Casimicrobium huifangae: one gene and its partner. The protein of the gene in region 1 interacts with the protein of each later gene in a pairwise test. Links are inferred from orthologs where the notes say so. Each region holds a gene or a part of one and is shown on either strand. Other genes may lie near its edges.

The links. Proteins that work in one complex are often made in the same cells at the same time.
Region 2: the proteins of hflC (region 1) and ftsH interact in binary tests that used the Escherichia coli proteins (3 or more experiments, as listed by UniProt). The link is inferred for Casimicrobium huifangae from one-to-one orthologs.

What each region holds. Positions count from the first base shown.
Region 1 is NZ_CP041352.1:1,575,594-1,580,054, reverse strand. What follows is about bases 240-3,015. They hold hflC (protease modulator HflC), read left to right. Parts: upstream 240-1,079; coding sequence 1,080-1,952; downstream 1,953-3,015. Other genes in these bases: FKL89_RS07265 (DUF2855 family protein), read right to left, coding at 2,368-3,015; FKL89_RS07270 (DUF2065 domain-containing protein), read left to right, coding at 1,970-2,161; hflK (FtsH protease activity modulator HflK), read left to right, coding at 240-1,064. In the rest of the region: more of hflK, read left to right, coding at 1-239; more of FKL89_RS07265, read right to left, coding at 3,016-3,468; FKL89_RS07260 (glycosyltransferase family 2 protein), read right to left, coding at 3,572-4,461.
Region 2 is NZ_CP041352.1:1,102,042-1,107,218, forward strand. What follows is about bases 836-3,799. They hold ftsH (ATP-dependent zinc metalloprotease FtsH), read left to right. Parts: upstream 836-1,324; coding sequence 1,325-3,274; downstream 3,275-3,799. Other genes in these bases: FKL89_RS05110 (RlmE family RNA methyltransferase), read left to right, coding at 836-899; FKL89_RS05120 (YfiR family protein), read left to right, coding at 3,321-3,799. Outside these bases: FKL89_RS05105 (YhbY family RNA-binding protein), read right to left, coding at 1-127; more of FKL89_RS05110, read left to right, coding at 267-835; more of FKL89_RS05120, read left to right, coding at 3,800-3,926; FKL89_RS05125 (diguanylate cyclase domain-containing protein), read left to right, coding at 3,923-5,177. UniProt on the Escherichia coli protein: Acts as a processive, ATP-dependent zinc metallopeptidase for both cytoplasmic and membrane proteins. Plays a role in the quality control of integral membrane proteins.

The DNA of each region.
Region 1 (4,461 bases):
TTGCGGCGGGCGGCCTGGTGCTGGCCCTCGTCGTAGGCGCCCTGCTGTGGCTCGCCACCGGGTTCTACATCGTTGACGAAGGCAAGCGCGGCATCGTGCAACGCTTCGGCAAGTATGTCGAGACCACCGAACCGGGCCCGCGCTGGCATTTCCCGTGGCCGATCGAGTCCCGCACCATCGTCAACCTTAACCAGGTTCGCTCGGTCGAGGTCGGCTTCCGTGGGGCCAGTCGCAACCGTGACGCCAAACAGGCGCAGATGTTGACGGAAGATCTCAACATCATCGATATCGCCTTCGCAGTGCAATACACGCTGTCGGACGCGAGAGCCTTCCTGTTCAACCACCGCAAGCCGGAGGAAGCGGTCGTGCAGGCGGCAGAAACCGCCATGCGCGAGGTGGTCGGCAAACGCAAAATGGACTTCCTGCTCAATCAGGGTCGTGAGGAGTTCGCCGGTGCCACCCAGAAGCTGATGCAGCAATTGCTGGATCGCTACGGCACCGGCATCACCATCAGCAAGCTCAATCTGCAGGCTGTTGCCGCACCCGAGGCGGTCAACGAGGCTTTCCAGGACGTGGTCAAAGCGCAGCAGTACCGCGAGCAGCAGGTCAATGAAGGCCAGGCCTACGCCAACCGCGTCATCCCCGAAGCACGCGGCCGTGCGTCACGTCTGCTGGAAGAAGCGTCCGGCTACGAGCAGAGCGTTGTTACCCGCGCCCAGGGTGATGCCGCGCGCTTCACTTCGGTCGTCGGCGAATACAACAAGGCCCCGGTGGTCACTCGCGAGCGCCTCTACATCGACATGATGCAGTCGGTGCTCGGCAACACCAGCAAGGTGCTGGTTGACCAGCGACAGGGTCAGAGCCTGCTCTATCTGCCGCTCGACAAGCTGATGGATGGCACCCGCGCCGCTGCCAGCACCGGCCTTGGCGCCAGCAGCGCAACTGAGGCGGCGCGTCCGAGTGCGCCGCTGCCCGATCCGGCTGCGGCGGTGGAGGCACCCGGCAACACCCGCAGCAGCAACACGCGCGACACCACTCGCGGTGGCCGCGACTCGCGCAACTAGAAAGGAGCTGACAACATGAACAAGATCGCTCCCCTGCTCACCGCATTCCTGGTCGTGGTGTTTGCGTTCTCGCAGACGCTGTTCACCGTTGATGAACGCGAATTCGCCATGGTCCGCCAGCTCGGCGAAGTTGTCGCCATCAAGGACAAGCCGGGCCTCAACTTCAAGATTCCGTTCATTCAGACGGTCAGCAAGTACAGCAAGCAGATCCTGACGATGGACAGCCCGGAATCGGAGCGCTTCAACACCAAGGAAAACCAGCCCGTACAGGTGGACTCCTTCGTCAAGTGGCAAATCTCCGACGCCCGCGAGTTCTACCGTGCCGTCGGCGGCGACGAGAAGCAGGCCGAACGCCGGATCGGCCAGACTGTAACTTCGCTGCTGCGCGAAGAATTCGGGCGGCGTACGCTGCAGGAAGTGGTGTCCGGCGATCGCGAAAAAATCATGGCGATCGTTCGTGATGCCGCCGAGATTGATGCCAAGAAAATTGGCGTTCGCATCGTTGACGTCCGTCTCAAGCGCGTGGATTTCGATGAATCGGTGTCCACCCGTGTGTTCGACCGCATGCGCTCGGAGCGTCAGCGTGTTGCTGCCGAATTGCGCTCCACCGGTGCTGCCGAGAGCGAACGCATCAAGGCTGATGCCGACAAGCAGGCACAAGTGATCCTCGCCGAGGCCTACAAAAAGGCACAGGAGATGCAGGGCTCCGGTGACGCCAAGGCGGCTGCCATCTACAGCGCGGCTTATGGCCAGAACGCAGAGTTCTATGCCTTTTATCGCAGCCTCGAAGCCTACAAGGCATCGTTCAAAAACAAGAGCGACGTGATGGTGCTCGATCCGAGCGCCGACTTCTTCCGCTTCCTGAAGCAGGGCAGCAAGGGCAAATAGCCAGACCGGCTGCCGTTGTGGACTTCTTCGCCGCGCTTTGTCTGGTGCTCGTGATCGAGGGCCTGCTGCCGTTTCTGGCGCCCAGAGCCTGGCGGGAGACGATGCTGCGACTGGCGCGCTTTAGCGACGGGCAGTTGCGCATGATCGGCCTGCTGTCCATCGCTGCCGGGCTGGTGTCCTACTGGATCACAGTTGCCCTGTTGGGGTGACCCGCACGCGCACGCTCCTGTCCGAGCCTGTCAGCCAGAGAAATCAGCTTTTCGCTGAAAAGGCCAAACGCTCAGGGCGATGACCACCAAAAGGCTGAAAGTCGACAACGGACTGATTGCCGCTGTAGCCCTTATCCAATGGTACTTTCAGCGAAAAGCTGCTGCCACGCACAAGCCCCATGAAGCAGTCGGCAATCGACCCGTGCCTAACTGCCGAAACGCAAAACATGGCCTTCGTTCGGTGGCACCCGCCCCTGCATGACGTCGGCAACAGCCTTGCTGATCGCCTCCTGCCCGGATGAGGTTGCCACCGTCAGCCACTTTGTCGGGCCCGATGTCACCTGCGTGATGAAGCGCTCCCACGCCTCGCCCAGACGCCTCTGCAAGCCGTCCGGCCCCCACTCACCGGCCCGCTTCTTGGCCTGGCTTGGCGCAAAGAACAGTACCGGACGTGGACCGGGCAATGCGCCGCCGCCGCCGAGATGGTCCCAATGGGTGCCGCCAATACTGCAACTGTAGGTCAATGCATCGCCGCAGTGACGATGGATGTCAGCCCGTAGCGCAGCGTTGCCGGCGAAATCGCAATAAACAGTCGGCACCGACGGATCCAGCGATGCCAGCGCGTCGTAGGTCACCACCCGTGAATAGCAACCGAGCGCATTGACGAAGTCAGCGTTGCTCGATGAAGTCAATCCGACCACTTCCACGCCGCCGCGCGCCGCGAGGCAGGCCGCCGTTCCGTAAGCCGTCTTGCTCGACGCGCTCGACAACAAAACCCTGGTCGCGCCAAAGTCCTGGTTGTCGGCAAGAAAGTCATCCAGCAGAAAGCTGGTCGCAAACAGCGGCCGCAATATCGCCAGCTCGGCTTCGCGGTCCTGGCGGTACATGCTGTCAGTGCTGCAGCGGACGTACTGGTTGTAAATCGCGGGCAGTTCGCGCCGATGCTCACTGGCATCGAGAAAGCCACCCGGACCGACGCGCGCCGGCTTCACCAGCAGATGGCTGGACATCGGGTAGTAGCCATAAAAACGTTCGCCAACCGCAACGCCGTCGGCCGCCGATGCGACCACGTCTGCGAATCCCCACACTGGAATGCTGCCGCTCGCAGCATCGTTGGTCGGGAAAAACGCCCAATACTTCATCCGCTCACCAAACATCGCATAGGTGACGTTGTTGGCAGTGAAGGACACCAGATCCACATGAAGCAGGACCTCGCCAGCACCGACAGCCGGCAAGGGGGCCCGATGCCAGCGTCCCTGCGCTGGATTGTTGCGTTGAACGGTGAAGTGCTGCACCGATGCATTCATGGGTCGGCCTCGATCAGGGTTGCTGGAAACAGGTGATGGCGGACACCGCCGCGGTCATTAACCTCGTCCAGCATAGCGCAGCAAGCGCCATGAAAGCCGGCCGTCAGAGTTTCTCGCCAACTCGGGTCAACAGGCGATCCGCCCAAAGCGCAAGGCTTACCAGCGCGATGCTGTCGTGCGCAGTCGTCAGACTCAGGGCGTAGTCAACCGCGACCGGGTCCTCCAGCAACGCGTGAGCAGTGAACGGATGATTCAGCGGCACGCGGTCAACATACATGCGCAGGGCATGCTCGCGCAGGTCCGCAGGCGTCAGCGACGGATCGGTCAGCAAGCGGGCGAACAGCTCGCGCCAATGCCAGAACATCGCCGTCATCTGCTGGCCTGACTCGGCCGCCACCATCTCGGTCGGGTTTTGCAAACGCGTCGATAGCCAACCCAGCAGGATTTTCTGCTGATACTGCTGCTGAGAACGCAACGGAAAATGCGCCAGCCGCACTCCCTCAACGAACACCATATCCGCTGCCTGTGTAGCGCCGTCGGCCATCTCGCGAAGCAGCATGTGACTTCCCGGCACCAGTTGCCAGCGCGCATCAGACAGCAGTAGCCGGGTAAGCACCACCTTGACGTCGGCTTTCGGCTCCTCGGCCACCCGATGACGCATGCGGCGCACCGGATTGGCTTCAGTCGCGTCGTCCACATCGCTCGCAACATAGGTTTGCCAAGGCACCTTGCCGCAGGCGCCAGCCGGCACCCTTAGCAACGCCTGCTCTAGCGCAGCGCGCGACTCGACGCGCAGGAATTCATCACCGTCGAGCGGAAACACGAAATCGGCACCAACCTGGGCAAAGCAGCGTCGCGCGAGGTCGGTCAGTCGCGGCCCTTGCTGGAACGACAGCGACTCGTCATGCAACACCGTGAGCGGCAGGCCCTCCGCCTGCAGGGCTTTGAGAACGTCAGGCGTGTTGTCGGACGAATTGTGGTCAAGCACCACCA
Region 2 (5,177 bases), 470 kb from region 1 along the record:
GGTCGATCTCATGCAGCACGGCGGGGGTGAGGCCGTGCTGGCCAATCATCACCACCGGGTCGAGATGGTGCGCAGCCGCGCGCAGGGCGCGGCGGGCGCTGGAGGACAGACTGGAGGTGGGGGCCATGTGAGCTTTCGTATTTCTTGTTCGGCGGAATTGGCTGCAATTATCTCGCGGCAAACCCCACCTGCGCATGGGGCAGTTGCTCGAAGACCGATAATTCGGGGCTTGGCACCCGCTTTGGCCCTATCGCTCCCGGTCCCTCATGCTCAATCCTGCAGGCAAACGTCACAAGTCAAACAAGGACTGGCTGGTCGAGCACGTCAACGACCCGTACGTGCAGCGCGCGAAGCAGGAAGGTTATCGTTCGCGTGCCGCGTACAAGCTGATTGAGCTGGACCAGAAAGATCGCCTGCTGCGTACTGGTGGCGTGATTGTCGACCTCGGCTCGGCGCCTGGCAGCTGGTGTCAGGTAGCGGCGAGGAAGGTAGGCGCCAGCGGCAAAATTGTGGCCATCGACTTGCTGGAAATGCAGGGCATGAACCACGTCGAGTTCATTCAGGGCGACTTCAGCGATGAGCAGATATTGCGGCAGGTGGAGGCAGCGCTGGGCGGAGCCAAAGTGGATCTGGTCATGAGCGACATGCTGCCGAACATGACTGGCGTGACTGCAATTGATTCGCCGCGTGCAATCTACCTGTGCGAATTGGCGGCCGAGTTCGCCCTGGCCCATCTGAAGCCCGACGGCAAGTTCTTGACCAAGGCGTATCAGGGGCCGGGCTATCAGGAATTTTTCCAGCAGCTCAAACAGCAATTCAAGACGGTGGTCAGCCGAAAACCCGACGCATCCCGTGATCGCAGTGCAGAGATATACCTTTTGGCCAGTGGCTTGCGGTAGTGGTGAGCGCACGCATACGCTGCAGCATCTTTTCGCTGAAACGACCTATGCATAGGGCCTGTATCCAGATTCCATGCAAAGTCGATAATCTGCCTATTGACGTGCTGAGCCCTCGTTGAATGGCGCTTTACGAAGAAAGATGTTGAGCCGTAGCGGGTGGGCATCGGTCTGCGCCAGACGGGTCGAAGCGTACCCGTCCCTGCGTTTTTCACGCCCGGAAGCCGTGATCGGTTGTTGGTTGCCGTGCGCCGATGGTGGATCGCGCTGAATCAGGCACTTTGTCGGCATTTGACGACACAAGTCAAAGGTTTGCCCGATCGTTTCGGCGCCACTCTTGAAAAACCGGCCCCGCCCTTAAAATCGTAGGTAAGTGTGGCTGCCGCTCTCCCCGCCTGTTGCGGGCTTGGCCGTCACCGGAGTGTCGCGTGAACAACATGCTCAAAAACATTGGTATCTGGGTCGTCATCGGTCTCGTCGTGCTGACTGTCGTACAGCAATTTGACAAATCGAGCCGCAAGAGCGACGCCGTGGCGTATTCGCAGTTCATCGAGGAGCTGCGCGGCGGCAAGATTTCCGAGGCGAGCATTGAGGGCCGCAACGTCGAATACCGCACTTCCGACGGCAAAAAAGTCACCTACATCCCCGGTGGCTACGACAAGGACCTGATCAACGACCTGCTCAAGAACAACGTCAAGTTCTCCGGCAAGCCGGAGGAGCAGCAATCGATCCTGACCTCCATCCTGTTCTCGTTCGGTCCGATCCTGCTTTTGATCGGCGCCTGGATTTTCATGATGCGCCAGATGCAGGGCGGCGGCAAAGGCGGTGCCTTCAGCTTTGGCAAGAGCCGTGCGCGCATGCTTGATGAGACCAACAATTCGATCACCTTCGCCGACGTCGCCGGTTGCGACGAGGCCAAGGAAGAGGTGACCGAGATCGTCGACTTCCTGAAAGACCCGAGCAAGTTCCAGAAGCTCGGCGGACGCATTCCGCGCGGTGTGCTGATGGTCGGTTCGCCGGGTACCGGCAAAACGCTGCTCGCCAAGGCGATTGCGGGCGAAGCCAAGGTACCCTTCTTCTCGATCTCGGGCTCCGACTTCGTTGAAATGTTTGTCGGCGTTGGCGCGGCCCGCGTCCGCGACATGTTTGAGCAGGCCAAGAAGAACGCGCCCTGCATCATCTTCATCGACGAAATCGACGCGGTCGGCCGTCAGCGCGGCGCCGGTCTCGGCGGCGGCAACGACGAACGCGAGCAGACGCTGAATCAGATGCTCGTCGAAATGGATGGTTTCGAGGGCTCGCAGGGCGTGATCGTGATCGCCGCGACCAACCGTCCGGACGTGCTCGACCCGGCGCTGATGCGTCCGGGCCGCTTCGACCGCCAGGTTGTGGTGCCGCTGCCCGACATCCGTGGCCGCGAGCAGATCCTGCAAGTCCATATGCGCAAGGTGCCGATCGCCGCCGACGTCAAGGCACACGTGATCGCACGTGGCTGCCCGGGCTTCTCGGGTGCCGACATTGCCAACCTCGTGAACGAGGCGGCACTGTTCGCGGCGCGCGCCAACAAGCGTCTCGTCGACATGGAAGACTTCGAGCGCGCCAAGGACAAGATCTACATGGGCGCCGAGCGCAAGTCGATGGTGCTGACCGAGGACGAGAAGCGCGCCACGGCGTACCACGAATCGGGCCATGCGATCGTCGCGGCCAGCCTGCCCAAGGCCGACCCGGTGCACAAGGTCACCATCATCCCGCGTGGCCGCGCACTCGGCGTCACTTGGCAGTTGCCGGAGCGTGACCGCATCTCGCTGTACAAGGACCAGATGCTGACCGAGATCTCGGTGCTGTTCGGCGGCCGCATCGCCGAGGATCTGTTCGTGAAGAACATCTCCACCGGCGCCTCGAACGACTTCGAACGCGCGACCAAGATCGCGCGTGACATGGTGACCCGCTACGGCATGAGCGACCTGCTCGGCCCGATGGTCTATGCCGAAAACGAAGGCGAGGTTTTTCTCGGCCGCAGCGTCACCCAGACGCGCAACGTTTCGGAAGAGACGCTGCAGAAGGTCGATCTCGAGATCCGTCGCATCATTGATGAGCAGTACGCAGTGTCGACGAAGATCCTCAAAGACAATGCCGACAAGGTTGAGGCCATGACGGCGGCGCTGATGGAATATGAAACCATCGACGCCGACCAGATTGCCGACATCATGGCCGGCCGTCCGGTGCGTGCAATAAAGACATACAACACGCCTGGAAGTGGTGGAGGTGACTCATCGGCAGGCACTGCAGTGTCCACCGATGGCGCAGACAGCGGGGGTAAGGCGGATGCAACATCGCCTGCGGCGGCTTCTTCCAAGGCTGCTTCCGATACGCCCTGACCCGACCGACGGGTCAGGCCTACGCTGGGCGGCCTTAGGGTCGCCTTTGTCGTTTTGGTCGGCGATGCTGCGCGACGGCGGCGGTATGACGCGCATGGTGACTGTGCCTTTCGCCAAAGCCAGCCTGACTGCGGCGGCGGCGTTCTGCGCACTGGCCAGCGGTACCGTACACGCTGCCGATGGCAGTGGTGATGTCTCCGACCTGATCCTTAACCTGTCGCGCTACACATCCTGGCCAGCCTCTCCGACGCGCAAGCAGTTGACGGTTTGTTATGCGCACGGCGGTGCGATGACGACCAACGCGCTCGTGACCGATCAGAACGTGTCCATTCGCGGGCTCCCGGTGCAGTGGCGTCAAATCGCCACGCCGGCACAAATCCCCGGTTGCATGGTGCTCTGGCTCAATGCCGACGTACGTCCGGCGCCGCGCGACTGGCTGGCGGTTGCGGCTGATCAGCCAATATTGACGCTCAGCAACTTTGCCGACTTCACCGCTGACGGTGGCGTAGTCGGCGCTTATCGGGTCGGTACCGATTGGCGTTTTGAGATCAATCTTGAAGCCTTGCAACGCACTAATCTGAACATCGCGGCTGCTGCGTTGCGCCTCAGTCAGAAGCCCAAAGCAGCGCCCGGCACCGGAGAATCGCGATGACTTTGCGGGAATTCTTCAGCCGCTACTCGCTGGCCCGTCGCGCGACGCTGATCACGGTACTGACCTTGCTGGCGATGCTGGCGCTGGCCGGTCTGACGCTGGCAACCCTGTTCCTGCGTGCCCAGATCGAGCACAGTCGTCTGTCCGCCCTGACTCAGGCCAATGTTGCCTCCAGCACCATCACCGCTGCCGTGCGCTTCGGTGGCTACGACGTGATCGCCGATTCGCTGCGCGTCTTCGATACTGGTCCCGGACACGATTCGGTTGCCGTGTTTGACCGCAACGGCAAACTGGTCGCTCAAGTGGTCGCCCCCGGCGAATCAAGCTTTCCGTCAACGCTCGTTGAAGTATCGCGGCTTGTCACCAGCGTGATTGATGCTTCGCCGGTGCAATATCCCTTGCGCGACGATGCCGCCGGCGGCGCCGGACCGCTGCTGGCGACGCTGGTGGTGAATCCGAATCAGAATGCCCTGCAGGCTGCCGTCAGTCGAGCGCTGATGACACTTGGCATTGTGCTTGGAATCACTGCGCCTGCTGGCGTAATCGTTGCCCAGAGTCTGAGCCGCGCGATGTTGCGGCCAGTTGCCGAGCTGACGGCGTGGGCAGAGGAGGTCAGCAAATTGCGCAACCTGGCTACTGTGGCCCCGATGCCGCAGAGTGGGGCGCACGAGGTGAACCGGCTGACTGGCAGTTTCGAGCGCCTGGTTTCGCAGGTGGCCGAACAAAATCGCGAACTCAAGCGCAAGCAGTACGAGCTGAAGGCCTCCAACGCGCATCTGGAAACGATGGCGTTCTCGGACTCGCTGACCGGACTGCCGAACCGGCCGCTGTTCGAGTCGCGATTGCATGAGGCGATCGATCAGGCCAATGCAACGGGGCGGCCGCTGGCGGTGCTGTTTATCGACCTTGATCATCTCAAGGCGATCAATGATCAATACGGTCACGCGGTTGGCGATGCCGCGTTGCGTGCGACGGCAGCCCGCATTCGCCGGGCACTGCGCGGCACCGACTTCCTCGCCCGGCTCGCGGGCGACGAATTCGTAGTCATTTCGCCCAATATCACGAGCGTAGACGATGCCGTCCGACTCGGCGAGCGCCTGACGGTGTGGCTGGGCATCGCACTGCCGGAAGATCGATGGTCAAATCCCGTCCGGGCCAGCATCGGTGTAGCCGTGTTTCCCGATCATGGCGAGGATGTGCAGACGCTGGTACATGCTGCGGACCTCGCGATGTACCGGGCCAAGGCCTTGC